DNA from 4 places in the Kocuria sp. cx-455 genome. Region 1 is predicted to be linked to each of the others. Evidence: riboswitches for the same ligand, from Rfam matches in the RefSeq annotation. Region 1 holds a riboswitch; each other region holds the start of a gene.
What was found. A riboswitch is a leader RNA that binds a small molecule or an ion and turns the genes downstream of it on or off. The one in region 1 is predicted to bind S-adenosylmethionine.
Positions count from the first base shown of each region.

Region 2: linked by a shared signal. The riboswitch ahead of AC3ENJ_RS05150 (hypothetical protein) and the one ahead of AC3ENJ_RS01355 (MFS transporter) in region 1 are both predicted to bind S-adenosylmethionine.
Region 3: linked by a shared signal. The riboswitch ahead of AC3ENJ_RS04425 (bifunctional o-acetylhomoserine/o-acetylserine sulfhydrylase) and the one ahead of AC3ENJ_RS01355 (MFS transporter) in region 1 are both predicted to bind S-adenosylmethionine.
Region 4: linked by a shared signal. The riboswitch ahead of AC3ENJ_RS06370 (OsmC family protein) and the one ahead of AC3ENJ_RS01355 (MFS transporter) in region 1 are both predicted to bind S-adenosylmethionine.

Region 1 covers NZ_JBYIPM010000001.1:282,893-286,095, reverse strand. Annotated here, with positions in the region: gene AC3ENJ_RS01365 (DNA polymerase III subunit alpha) at 1-971, opposite strand, end outside; gene AC3ENJ_RS01360 (DUF6504 family protein) at 1,003-1,368, opposite strand; SAM riboswitch class IV at 1,573-1,691, shown strand; gene AC3ENJ_RS01355 (MFS transporter) at 1,732-3,111, shown strand; gene AC3ENJ_RS01350 (NtaA/DmoA family FMN-dependent monooxygenase) at 3,160-3,203, shown strand, end outside.
Region 2 covers NZ_JBYIPM010000002.1:287,547-290,749, forward strand. Annotated here, with positions in the region: gene AC3ENJ_RS05145 (glycosyltransferase family 4 protein) at 216-1,370, shown strand; SAM riboswitch class IV at 1,467-1,608, shown strand; gene AC3ENJ_RS05150 (hypothetical protein) at 1,629-1,925, shown strand; gene AC3ENJ_RS05155 (hypothetical protein) at 2,029-3,203, opposite strand, start outside.
Region 3 covers NZ_JBYIPM010000002.1:120,208-123,410, reverse strand. Annotated here, with positions in the region: gene AC3ENJ_RS04440 (S9 family peptidase) at 1-9, opposite strand, end outside; gene AC3ENJ_RS04435 (CPBP family intramembrane glutamic endopeptidase) at 36-821, shown strand; gene AC3ENJ_RS04430 (VOC family protein) at 890-1,528, opposite strand; SAM riboswitch class IV at 1,644-1,762, shown strand; gene AC3ENJ_RS04425 (bifunctional o-acetylhomoserine/o-acetylserine sulfhydrylase) at 1,841-3,203, shown strand, end outside.
Region 4 covers NZ_JBYIPM010000003.1:180,245-183,447, forward strand. Annotated here, with positions in the region: gene argE (acetylornithine deacetylase) at 1-800, opposite strand, end outside; gene AC3ENJ_RS06370 (OsmC family protein) at 876-1,415, opposite strand; SAM riboswitch class IV at 1,452-1,567, opposite strand; gene AC3ENJ_RS06375 (ATP-binding protein) at 1,693-2,850, opposite strand; gene AC3ENJ_RS06380 (type I restriction-modification system subunit M N-terminal domain-containing protein) at 3,045-3,203, shown strand, end outside.

The sequences.
Region 1 (3,203 bases):
CTGCAGCGTTCGGCCAGCCGGTAGGTGTCCGCGAGCAGGTGCGCGGCCCCGGAGACACCCAGGTTTGCGGCCGAGGAGATCTCGTGGGCGAGCCGGGTCATCTGCGCGGTGTCTTTGAGCCAACCCTGCCCCGTGGGTTGCAGTACCCCGGGGTCCGAACCGGCCAGCTCCCCCAGGGACAGCAGGGTGCGAGCGGCATCCAGCACGTCCGCGGTGACGGCTTGCCCGGGGTGGGCGTAGCGCACGGCGTTGGTGAGGATCACGGGCAGCCCGGCCTCACGCCCCACGGTGAGCATCCGCACGGCGTGACCGGTGCTGAGGGTGCTGCCCTGCGGTGCCAGGTGGGTTGCGGTCTCCACGATGAGGCATCCTGCCGGTAGTACGCGCTGCCACGCGCGCAGGGCCGTGCGCGCGGCCCGGTAACGGCGCCGGGCCAGCAGAGATCCCACGTCCGAGTCCGGGCCCGTGAGCACCACCAGGCCGGGGGCTGCCCCGCCCGCCGCGCGGTGTACGTGGCGGGCGATCTGTTCCCGGGTCAGTCCGATGGGGTGGGCGCCATGGTGGTCGTGGTCACGGTGAGCCGCGGACACCAACCGGCACAGGGACGCGTACCCGGCCCCTCCGTTGCCACCGGTGGCCAGCACCACCACGCGCCCGATCACCCGGGGCGAGGGCACGGCGCCGCGCTGGGGACGGCCGTTCTGACCCTGCTGGCCGGTGGCGGCCCGGGAGTGCTTGCCCGACGACGCCGCTCCCGGGCCCAGCAGCGCCAGGTCCACTCCCAGCACGGGAGCCACCCCGTGCTGTTGGCAGGCCAGCACGTGTTTGACCACCCCGTACAAGCCGTCCCGGTCCGTGCACGCCAGGATCTGCGCCCCGTAGGACGCCGCTACCTGGGCGAGCTCGTGGGGGCGAGCCACGCCGTAGTGCGCGCTGTAGGCGGTGGCCACGCGCAAATGAGGGAAACGCATACCTCATATTCGAAACTTTGTTCTATTAATGTCAAACCCCCTGGTCAACCACGAGCCACCACTGACCGGTGACCTCATGACGCACCAGTTCCAGCGTGCGAGGCACCACGGCCCCGCGCTGAGCCGCCTGGACGCGCCAGTGTTGCCGATCCACCACGGACTGTCCGCTTTCCCGCGGAACCCTCTCTTCCACCTCCCACCAGCGGCGACGTTCGTACCAGCGCTGCGGCGGGGCCGTGATGCGGTGCAGCCTGCCGCGAAACACCAGCTCGCGCGGAGCTCCCGCTGCATCGCAATGCACCTCGCACGGCTGCCCCCATCCCTCGTCGAGCCGCACCGCGCCGTGCGTCTCGTTCCGCGTGAGGTCCGTATGGTTTACCGCAGCCAGTACCGTCATGACTCGTTCACCCTCCCGGTGTATTCGAAACTTTATTCGACTACCGTGAGGGTGCCAAGGGTCGCCGACACGCATAAGCGGAACGCTCCGGTGGCCCTTGCGACGGCCGGCGGCCGTGCCGTGCGAGGTGTCGTCGGACCAGCAGTCATAAAACTTCATCGTTTGTGGCGCTCGACATGCGCGTGGTTACGTTGTCGCCATAAGAATCACGAGTTCCGGTGCGAAGCCCTGGCTGGCCGGACGGCAACCCTCAGACGCTGTCGTGGGGTGCCCCAGGTGATGATTCGGCCCGCCGTCAGTTCCGGCGCGGGCAAGGACGGCGTCCGGTCCAACATTCCGTGGCGCCCCGTCATGAGGAGTGTCATGGCCCCCGCCACCGCCCCGGTGCCCACGGTCACCGATTCATCATCAGCCCAGCGGACCCAACCCGCCACGGATCACGCGCTCGCGAGCGTGGGATCCGCAGTGCGTGACAAGAAGCGCGTGCTCGCCGCGTCCTTCGTGGGCACGACCATCGAATGGTACGACTTCTACCTCTACGGTGCCGCCGCAGCCCTGGTGTTCAGTCACTATTTCTTCCCGCAGGGTTCGGGCGTGGGCTCGATCATTGCCTCGTTCGCGACCTTCGCCATTGCGTTCTTCTTCCGGCCCCTGGGCGGCATCATTGCCGGGCACCTGGGTGACCGGATCGGCCGCAAGGCCCTGTTGGTCGCGTCCCTGTTGATCATGGGCGTGGCCACCACGGTGATCGGGCTGCTGCCGGGCTTCTCGCAGATCGGCTGGTTCGCCGTGGCCCTGCTCGTTGCCTGCCGCATTGCCCAAGGGTTGTCCGCCGGCATGGAGTGGGGAGGTTCCGCGGTGCTCTCCGTGGAACACGCACCCAAGGGGTTGCGCGGACTGTTCGGTTCCTTCACGCAGGTGGGTTCGGCGGCCGGCATGCTCTTGGCCACCGCGTTCTTCGCGATCATGCAGGGCGTCACCACCGCCGAGCAGTTCCAGGCGTGGGGCTGGCGCGTACCCTTCCTGTTCTCCGCAGTGCTCGTGATCATCGGCCTGATCATCCGCGCCGGCATCGAGGACGCCGAGGAGTTCCAAGAGGTCAAGCGCGAAAAGGCCGCCGCGACGTCGCCCGTGCGTGAGGTGCTCACCCAGCACACCCGCGGCGTGATCGTCTGCATCGGTCAACGCATGATCCAGCCGGCCATCTTCTCCATCCTCACCGTCTACACGCTCACCTACGTGACGCAGCAGCGCGGCGCGAGTCAGTGGGTCATGATCTCCATCCTGATCGCCGCCGCCGTGGGCCTGGTGGGCGGCCCGTTCTGGGGCTGGCTCTCCGACCGCGTGGGACGCCGCCGCATCTCCATCATTGCCGCGGCCGCCATCGGCGTGTTCGTGTGGCCCTACTTCTACTACCTGGACCACGGGCCGCTGGCCTTGCTGCCGCTGGTGTACCTGATCGGCATGGCCGTGCTGCATGACAGCATCTACGGCCCTCAGGCCGCTCTGTTCGCCGAGCAGTTCCCCACCCACCTGCGCTACTCCGGGGTGTCCCTGGGTTACCAGGTGGGCACCATTCTCTCCGGCGGTCTGACCCCCATGATCGCCGCGTGGCTCGTGGCCACCGGCGGCTCCCCCTGGCTGCTGTGCGGTTACTTGAGCCTGCTGGCCGTGATCTCCGTGGTCACCGGCCGCATGGCCAAGGACACCGTGACCGACGCACCCGAGATCGCTCAGTACTGACTCGGCACCACCCGCACACGCGCCAGTACCAACCCGAAAGGATCCCTTTTGCCCCGCCCCTTGCTGCTCAATGCCTTCGAAATGCCCGTGCC
Region 2 (3,203 bases), on a different contig from region 1:
GAGAACCGGGCGAGGGCGGTGCGGCGGGTGAATCTCCGGGGTCATTGTTTCGACGGCGCTGCGACCGCTCGCGAACCCCGGACAGGGTGCTGGAAAAGGTGGGGAAGTTCATCGCCCCCCATCTTTCCACGTCCCCACCGGAGTTGGCCCAGACTTCACCGACAGGTCACCGGGGCTTGGACGTCCGGTGACCCGACCGGGCCATCGTGTTAACCGTGAAAATCGCAGTGGTTGCCGAACAATTCCTCCCCCACGTCAACGGCGTAACGCATTCCGTGGTGCGAGTCCTGGACTACCTTCGGGCGCAAGGCCACGAAGCCATGGTCATTGCCCCGTCCTACGACAAGTTCAGCACGTTGGGTTCCGTGGCCACCCTCGACGGTGTCAGGGTCCAACGCATTGCATCCATTCCGCTTGCCGGATACCCGGACGTGCGGGTGGCCAGCTGCACTGTGGCCCGCATGCAACGAATCCTGACCCGTTTCCAACCGGACGTCGTTCACGTTGCCTCACCCTTCGTCCTGGGGTGGCAGGCCATTCAAGCCGCCAAGAACCTGGGATTACCGTGCGCCGCCGTGTACCAGACGGACATCCCCGGATACGCGGCGCGGTACGGCGCGCCCGTTCTGGAAAACGTGTTGTGGAGCCATGTGCGAAACATGCATAATTCCTCGACCGTGACCCTGGCACCGTCAACGGCCGCCATTTCGCAGCTGCATGCCCACGGTGTGCAGCGCGTGCGCATGTGGCGGCGCGGGGTGGACACTCGCCGGTTCGATCCCGCCCGCCGCGATCAGGACTGGCGCGAACGCGTGGGCGGCGGGCGCAAGCTCGTGGGCTACGTGGGTCGTCTGGCACCCGAGAAGCAGGTTCAGGACCTCGTGGTGCTGGACTCGCTGCCCGACACCCGGTTGGTGATCATCGGGTCGGGACCGGAGAAGGAGATGTTGCGCCTCATGCTTCCCAACGCGTACTTCGCGGGCTTCCTGGACGGTGACGCACTGGCCACCGCCATGGCCTCCCTGGACGTGTTCGTCCACTCCGGTGAACACGAGACCTTCTGCCAGACGATCCAGGAAGCCATGGCCAGCGCGGTTCCCGTGGTGGCGGTGGGTCGAGGAGGGCCCGTGGACCTTGTCGATTCATCCCGCAACGGTTGGCTGTACAAGCCCGGCGACACCGAGATGCTCCGCGCTCGCGTGGTGGATCTCGTGGGTGACAACGCTAAACGCGCCGCCTTCTCCCGCACCGCGTACGACTCCGTGCAGACCCGCACGTGGACCGCCGTGTGTGATCAGCTCATGGATCACTATGCACGGGCACGAACCATTGCCTCGCGCGCGCGCAGGTTGTCCACAACATCGCCGTGATCCGTGGTGCACAAACGATTCGTTGGTTAACTTTTGGTGACGTTATGTGACATTCCCTGGTTTACCACGCCGTCGACCCGCTACGCTCGAATCCAGCTTCACGAGATGCGCTCTGGCGCGCGGTGTTAACACCGCGCGCCCGTTGGGCTCCAACCCGGCGCGCGCCAACCCTCGGTTCAGGGGTGGTTTGGATGACGAAGCGGCTGTGGCGCAACCGCGTGCGCAGCAAGAGCCTTTCTGTATGAAAGCACAACACTGATGAAGAACATTCAACAACTACGCGCAACGACCGAGTCCTCTCGAGAACAATGGGTTGACGTCACCGTCGACATCGACCCCGACCACCACGTGGTGCGTCTCACGGACTCCAATGGGGACGTTCATGAATACCTGAGCGGCAACGTTCGCGCCCTGGTTCACGCAACCGCCCACAATCGCGGCCGCGCCCAGTGGTGCGAGAAGTACCGTCAGCTCCTGGTTCCCGGAGCGTCCAACGTTTCCGGCGGTGTTCCGTTCTACAAATTGGAACCGAAACCGGTGGCGCTCAGCGCCTGATCGGGACCGAACGTGCTGAGGCCCCGCACCATTGGATGGTGCGGGGCCTCAGTCGTGTATTCACACCGTGCCTAGTGCGCGGGCGAATCATGATCAACGATTCTCAGGCCAGCAGTTTGGCCACCAATGCGCTCGCGAACTCCTCGGAGATGTCCCCGTAGTTCAAGGAGAAGTCCTCGTCCACCTTGGTCGGCAGCAGACCGGAACACAGCACCGCGGCCCGGCCGTAAAGCCCCGGCAACTCCGCGCCGATCGGCACGGACACCAACTGCAGCTCCGAATCGTAACTGACCAACGGTGCCCCGTTGTCCCGAGCGGCCAGGTGCTTACCCAGTGCGGAGGACACCGGGCGGGCGTGGCCCGAAGCGACGTCGGCCTCGGTGCGGAACGCGTAACGGGTGCGATGGTGGTGATTGATGCGGAACAGCCCCGCCTGGTTACGGTCCTCCGTGGCCTCCCATGTGGCGTCTTCGGGAACGAAGTGCTCGGCCACGCCGTTGTACTGCATCTCGATCAGCGGCAACGATTCCACGACCGAAGACAGGGGTGGCAATGTGTCGAGCATGACGGGTCCCGCCTCGTAAACCACATCGCACGCGCCATGGGGAAGCTCGTCACGCAGAGCATCCAGGTCCACGTCCTGCAACAGCGTGGTTGCGTGGTCCTCGGGCGAGAGCACCACGACCTCCGCGCCCAGCGATTCCGCGATGCCCGTCACCGTTTCCTCCTGCTCCGCACGCCAGCCGCCGGTGAGCAACACGGAACCATCCACCAACTGTGTCAGCGCGGGTGAGCACACCTGCCAGCGACGTACGGTCCAGCTGCCGTCGCGAATGACTTCCAGGAAACCCAGGGCCTGTAAATGCCCCACGAACCATTCTTCGAAGCGTTCGGAATCCTCGGCCTGGCGGGCGACGATCGACAGGCTCCCCCGTTTGCCGCCACCCAAAAACGTCAGCGCGTCCTTTAACGGTGCCCAGGACCCGGGATAGTCGCCGTAGTCGGGACCGATGAACTGCAAGGACTCCACCGAACCGGTCTGACCGACCGCGGACAGCTTGGTGAGCCGCCCGGGGTAGCGCTTGGTGAGCCCGCAACGGCGGCAGCGTCCGAAGATCCACGGCGCCTTGGCCTTGGGGTCCATGGGCGGCAGGATCACCTTGTGCTTGCCGGTGCTCAGGCACGATGGCCCCTCGGGTGCGGGAAGTTCATTGCTGCGCTCGGGGTGCATCAGACCCTCGGCCGAATGCCAGCCCGCGATCCCGGGGACCGTCACGT
Region 3 (3,203 bases), on a different contig from region 1:
GGAACTCATGACCCCAGTCTAGGGAGCACGGCACAATGGTGTTCGTGTTGACCGATTCCCCGCAGCCACGACCCGCCCGTGACGGCCCCGCCCGCTCCGAGCTGTGGTTCCACATAGTGCTGGTCCTGGGGGTGTCATTGGGGTCTTCCGCGGTGTACGCCGCATTGAACCTGGCGGAGACGCTCTCGCGGGGCCCGCTCTCGGATGCCGAGGCGACTTTGAATCGGGTCTTGAGCCCGGTTCCGGCCATCGACCTGCTTCGGCAACTTGCGAGCATTGGCTTCGCCCTGGTGCCCGTGGCGCTCGCCCTCTACCTGCTGGCCGGTTCGCTACCCGGTATTGCAGCCGTGCTGCGGCGGATCGGCGTGGACGGTCGCCGCCCGTGGTGGGACGCGGCCTGGGGAGCCGGGTTGTTCCTGGCCATGGGTTTGGGGACCGTGGGCCTCTATCAGGTGGGCAGGGCACTGGGGGTCACGGCGGCCATCACCACATCGGCCCTGGACGAGCACTGGTGGACGGTGCCCGTGCTGATCCTGTCCGCACTGCGCCACAGTGTGGTCGAGGAAATCATCGTGGTCGCGTTCCTGTGCGATCGGTTGCGGCGCATCGGCTGGTCGTGGGTCACGATCGCGGTGGCCACGTCCCTCTTCCGCGGCAGCTACCACCTGTACCAAGGCTTCGGACCCGCGCTGGGCAACATGGTCATGGGTCTGGTGTTCGTGTGGGTTTACCGCCGCTACGGTCGACTCGCGCCTTTGCTCATCGCCCACGCGCTACTGGACATCACCGGTTTTTTGCTCCCCCAACTGCTCGCGCGCTGATCGACGACGCCGCCGCTGCCGCGGCCCTCTCGAGCGAAAGGTCGCGGCAGCGGCGTCGGCGGGAGAAGTCAGATCGTGACCAGGCCGTCCGGGGTGGCGAAGGAAACCTCCATGACACCGGGGGTGCCGTTGGGCGAGCACCAGGTGACGTCCAGGGCTGCCAGGACGTCCTCGACAGGCCCACCCAGCCATTCGGTGACGCGCTCGGGAGAACCGGCGATCTCCATGCCGGCCAACCGGACGTCCGTGAGCTGTGCTTGGGAGGGGTGCATGTCCGGCTCGGAATCAAAGTGGACCATGAACGGCAACTGAGGATCGGCGATCAGACCCTTGACCCCGATCTGGTGCCACTCCAACTGGCGGCCGTCCGGGAACAGCCGGGAGCCCGGAACGGAGGGGCGACCGAGCTTGTCCTCGTACGGGGCCAGGTCCGGTACCTCAACCACCCAGCCGAGCCAGCCGCCTCCGGCCTCGGAGCGGGCGCGCACGGCCTGACCGAACGGGGCCTTCTCCGCGGCGGGGTGCTCCAGCACCTCGACGACCTCCACGTACTGGTGGTCTGTGAGCGGCAGGATCATGTTCCGCGTGCCGAAGCGCGGGTGGATCCCGCCCTTGACCGGCTCGATCCCTAGCTGATCGGCAATCCGTTCCGTGGTGGCTTCAAGGCCATCGGATTGAGCTGCGAAAGAGACATGATCCAGTTTCATGCTGTCATGGTGGCACCGCGCGGGGTGGTCACCAAATCGGGACATAAAACATGTCCGTGTGATGCGGGTAACTCAGCTTGACGTCCGAGGTACCGGCTCCGGAGAATGAAGGGCAGGTCACGAGAGTCAGCGACAAGCCCCAGCTAGCTGACCGGCAACCCTCCCTCCGCGGTGGGGTGCCCTGGGTGAGGACCGGGCCGCATCGGAACAACTCGATGGCGGCAAGCGCGGGTCACAGGTGCCCGATCGCCGCACGGGCGCCGTGCTGCGGATCGATCACCGGGCCCCTGACCCCGAGAAAGGGAGTGCGGCATGAGCCCCGCAGCCACCCCGTCCGAGCCCCGGAACTGGGCTTTCGAAACCCGTCAGATCCACGCGGGACAGGAACCCGATCCCACCACGGGATCGCGGGCCTTACCCATCCACCAGACAACCTCGTACGTGTTCCCGGACGCGGAGACCGCGGCCAAGCGCTTTGCCCTGGCCGAACTGGGACCCATTTACACGCGCCTGACCAACCCCACGACCGAAGTGGTCGAGAACCGCGTGGCGTCCCTGGAGGGCGGGGTGGGCGCGCTGATGCTCAGCTCGGGTCAAGCGGCGTCCACCTTTGCGATCCTCAACCTGGGCGGTGCCGGAACCCATGTGGTGGCCAGTCCGTCCATGTACGGCGGCACCTACAACCTGCTGCGCCACACCCTGCCCAAGATGGGCGTGGAGACCACGTTCGTGTCGGACCCGGACGATCCCGAGGCATGGCGCGCCGCGGTCAGACCCAATACGGTGGCGTTCTTCGGGGAAACCATTCCCAATCCTCGTAATGACGTGCTGGACATCCAAGCGGTTGCCGCGGTGGCCCATGAGTCCGGTGTGCCGCTGATCGTGGACAACACGATTGCCACGCCGTACTTGATTCGACCCATCGAATGGGGCGCGGACATCGTGGTTCATTCCGCCACCAAGTTCATGGGCGGACACGGCACGTCCATCGGCGGCATGATCGTGGACGCCGGCAACTTCGATTTCGGGCAGGATCCGCAGCGCTTCCCCGCCTTCAACGAACCGGACGAGTCCTACAACGGCCTGGTGTACGCCCAGGCGCTCGGCAAGGACGGCAATTTCGGTGTGAACCTGTCCTTCATCCTCAAGGCGCGTGTGCAACTGCTGCGCGATCTGGGTTCCTCGATCTCCCCTTTCAACGCGTTCCTCATCGAGCAGGGCATCGAGACATTGTCCCTGCGCATGGACCGCCACGTGGCGAACGCCCAGAGGGTGGCCGAGTGGCTCGACGCGCGCGACGACGTTCGCGCGGTCTCCTACGCCGGCCTCACGTCGTCCCCGTGGCATGAACGCGCTGAGAAGTACGCGCCCAAGGGTGCCGGGTCCGTGCTCGGTTTCGTGCTCGACGGCGGTCGCGAGGCGGGAACGGCGTTCGTGGACGCCCTGAGCCTGCATTCCAACGTGGCCAACATCGGCGATGCCCGCTCCCTGGTGATCCACCCGGCCTCCACCACCCACTCGCAGCTGACCGACGACGAACAGCGGGCCACCGGCATCGAACCCGGGTTCGTCCGACTGTCCGTGGGGTTGGAGAACATCGACGACATCCTGGCGGACCTGGAGTCAGGTTTCGAGGCCGTGGCCGCACTGGGCGGCGCAGGGGCGCCGTCGTCGG
Region 4 (3,203 bases), on a different contig from region 1:
CCCAGCGCCCGGAACTCGAATTCGGCAGTGCACGCGTCCGGGACAGTATTGTTCGCGATGCCGCCCGCGATTTGGTTCACCCCGCCGGTGGTGAACGGCACGGGGTAGGCATCGTCGAAGGGGCCGTTCTCCCGCCAGTCCGTCGCCAATTTCCGGTAGAACTCAGTAAACCGCCCCGCGTAGTGGATGGCGTTGACCCCGTTCGGGGTGAGGGAGGAGTGGGCCGCCACCCCGTGGAAGCGGGCCTCGAACAAGTTGATGGACTTGTGTCCACGCACCACCCGCATGCCGGTGGGCTCGCCCACGATGCAGCACCACGGCCGGATGCCCCGCTCCCCCAGACGGCCGATCATCTGCTGCGCTCCGAGCAGGCCGACCTCCTCGTCGTAGGAGAGGGCCAGGTGCAGGGGCTCGGCCAGCTCCGCCTCGAGCATCCGCGGCAGCCTGCTGAGGACCACGCCCAGGAAGCCCTTCATGTCCGTGGTGCCCCGGCCGTAGAGCCGGCCGTCCCGCTGCTCGGTGGTGAACGGGTCACTGTGCCAGTCCTGCCCGTCCACGGGCACCACGTCGGTGTGCCCGGAAAGCACCACGCCGCCCTCGGTGCTGCCGTCGCGGGCCGGGATGGTTGCGAAGAGGTTGGCCTTACGCACCCCGGCGGCGTCTTCCTCGGGCAGGACCAGCGGTTCGACGCCGGCGCGCCGCAGCTTTTCCGCCACCCACTCGATGAGCTCCACGTTGGAGTTGCGCGAGGTGGTATCGAAGGAGACGAGGCGGCCGATCCAGTCAAGAGAGGAAGTCATGAGCAGACTCTAGGCGTAGGCACCAGCGGCCGGTCAACCCTCCGCCCGGGCCCGCTCACCGGCCCGCGCCGGCGGCTACCTCTTGACGACCCGGGCGGTGACGGGGGTGTGGTTGGCGAAGATGTCCTGCACCGGGCAGCGGGCCTCCACGGTGCGCCCGAGCTCCTCGTAGCGCTTTTGCGACTCCGGGCCCGTGATGGACACAGTCAACCGGACCTCGCTGAAGCCCGGGCGGACGGTCTCGTCCGCGCCGAACAGGCCGCGGACGTCCAGGTCGCCCTCGGCGCCGATGTCGATCCCGTCGAAGCGGATGCCCAGCTGGTGGGCGTAGAGCCGGTAGACCACCACCTGGCAGGAGATCAGCGCGCCCAGGGCGTACTCGACGGGGCTGGCGGCGGTGTCCTCGCCGGCCAGGGCCGCGGGCTCGTCCACGGAGAACTCGTGCTTGCCTGCAGTGATGCGCGTGGCCACCGGGCCGGTGCCCTCGCCCGTGATCTTGAACGTCAGCTTGGCGCTGGCGGGGCTCTTGGCGATGGTGCCGGACCAGGCGGTACCCGCCTCGTCCAGACGGTCGGCACGATCCTGGGCGAGGTCACGCAGAGCTGTTTCGGTCATGACGGAGTCCTTCCTCTCGGCGCACGCCGGGGCGGAGCGCCTTACTTACGCCGCCCGGCCGGGCCGGCGTCGAATCGTCACCTGGGGCGCCCCGCTAAAGCGACGAGGGTTGCCGTCCAACCAGCCAGGGCCAGGGGTTGGAGCCCTTGATTCCGCAGGCGATCTTGCCAGATCGGGAGGTCGGGATGCGCAACGGAGCGTAACGGGAGGACTTCTGGGGCACCGCCGACAACGCATAGTGCTGGACCGGGCGTGAAGCCCTCGCAGAAGATGTCGATCAATCGTGCTGGCGGGAGATGAATCCCGCCATCCCGGGGACTGTGAAGGCGACGACCCCGTGGTCCGGTGCGTAGATCAGCCCCTTGCTGATCAGATTTGCACGGGTCGGTCCCAGGCTCCTGCCTTTCCGCTTCAGCCGGTTAGCAACTTCGCCTGATCCGACCCCGTCGTCTCCTTCAGGGCACATGGCCCGCAGGTACTGCTTCTCCGCCGCGGTTGTCCGGTCCCACCGGGCGCGGAAGAAGCCGTTGTCCAGTTGTCCCTGGCCGACAGCTACCCCCATCCGAGCGTCTTCGAACTCGATCGCGGCCCCGGTCGCTGCGTTCCATGTCTCCTGACCGAACTGTTGGATGAAGTACGGGTAGCGACCTGACGTCGTGACGACGTAATCAAGAGCATCGGCACTCCAGTCAACACCTTCCTTGCGAGCGGGTTTGAGGATGGCCTCGCGGGCACCGTCGCTGTCGAGTTTCTTGATCACGCTGTAACGGAAACGCTCCGAGTACGATTTCGCCTCCGCCAGGGTCTGGGGCAGGCTGGGTAGACCCGCCAGAGCGAACAGTACCGGCAGGTCGTCGGTCGCAGCGGACTGCATGACGGCCGCAAGGGTCTGGATCTCCTCGGAGCTGAGGTCTTGAGCCTCATCGATGAGCAACGCCAGACTTACCCCGTCTTCACTGGCAGCCAAGGAGACATCGCGGACCAGTTTGCCCAGATCAGTCAGCAGAAAGCCGCTGTCTGCGGCGCCACCAGTAGCGCCGCTCAGGTCGACACCGAAGTTCCAAGTGCCTGTGGTGTCGTACGAAGCCTTGAATGAGAGAGCAGTCTTCAGGGCGCGAAGGAGCCTCTTCCCCGCAGACGGTCGCGCCAGGTCCGACAGGGGGCCGTACAGCCCTTCGCCCACCATCTCGCGCAGAGCGCGACCAGAACCAGCTTCGAGCTGAACGGTGATCCAATCCCGCGTCTCGGCATCTCGGCGCAGCCGCGACAGGAGAACTGTCTTCCCGACTCCGCGTAGGCCATAGAGAATTATCGGCTGATCCGTCTTGCCTCGTTCAGCTCGTTGCAGGGAAACGCTCCAGGCATCGATGACATCGTTGCGTCCGACCAGGGCAGACGGCTTGCGACCGGCTCCTGGGGAGTAGGGGTTGCGCACAGGATCCATTAAGGCCCTCCCGGGGGATAGCGAAGTCTAGGGGAGTATAGCGTTTTGCTATACTCCCCTAGACTTCGCTAGAACTCGCGGGCAGGGATGCTGGAGCCGCATCTGGTTCAGTTCCGGGCGCGAAGCGGTCCCCCTCGTAGACTGCCTACGAGACCCCCGACCCCACGAGTAAGGCACCCACTCCCGTGTTCAACCACGCCTCCTTCATTTGGGGTGCCGCGGACATCCTGCGCGGCACCTACAAGCAGCACCAGTACGGCGATGTGATCCTGCCGTTCACCGTCCTGTTCCGCCTGGACGCAGTGCTCACCCCCACCAAGGAGGACGTGCTGGAGGCCATCGGC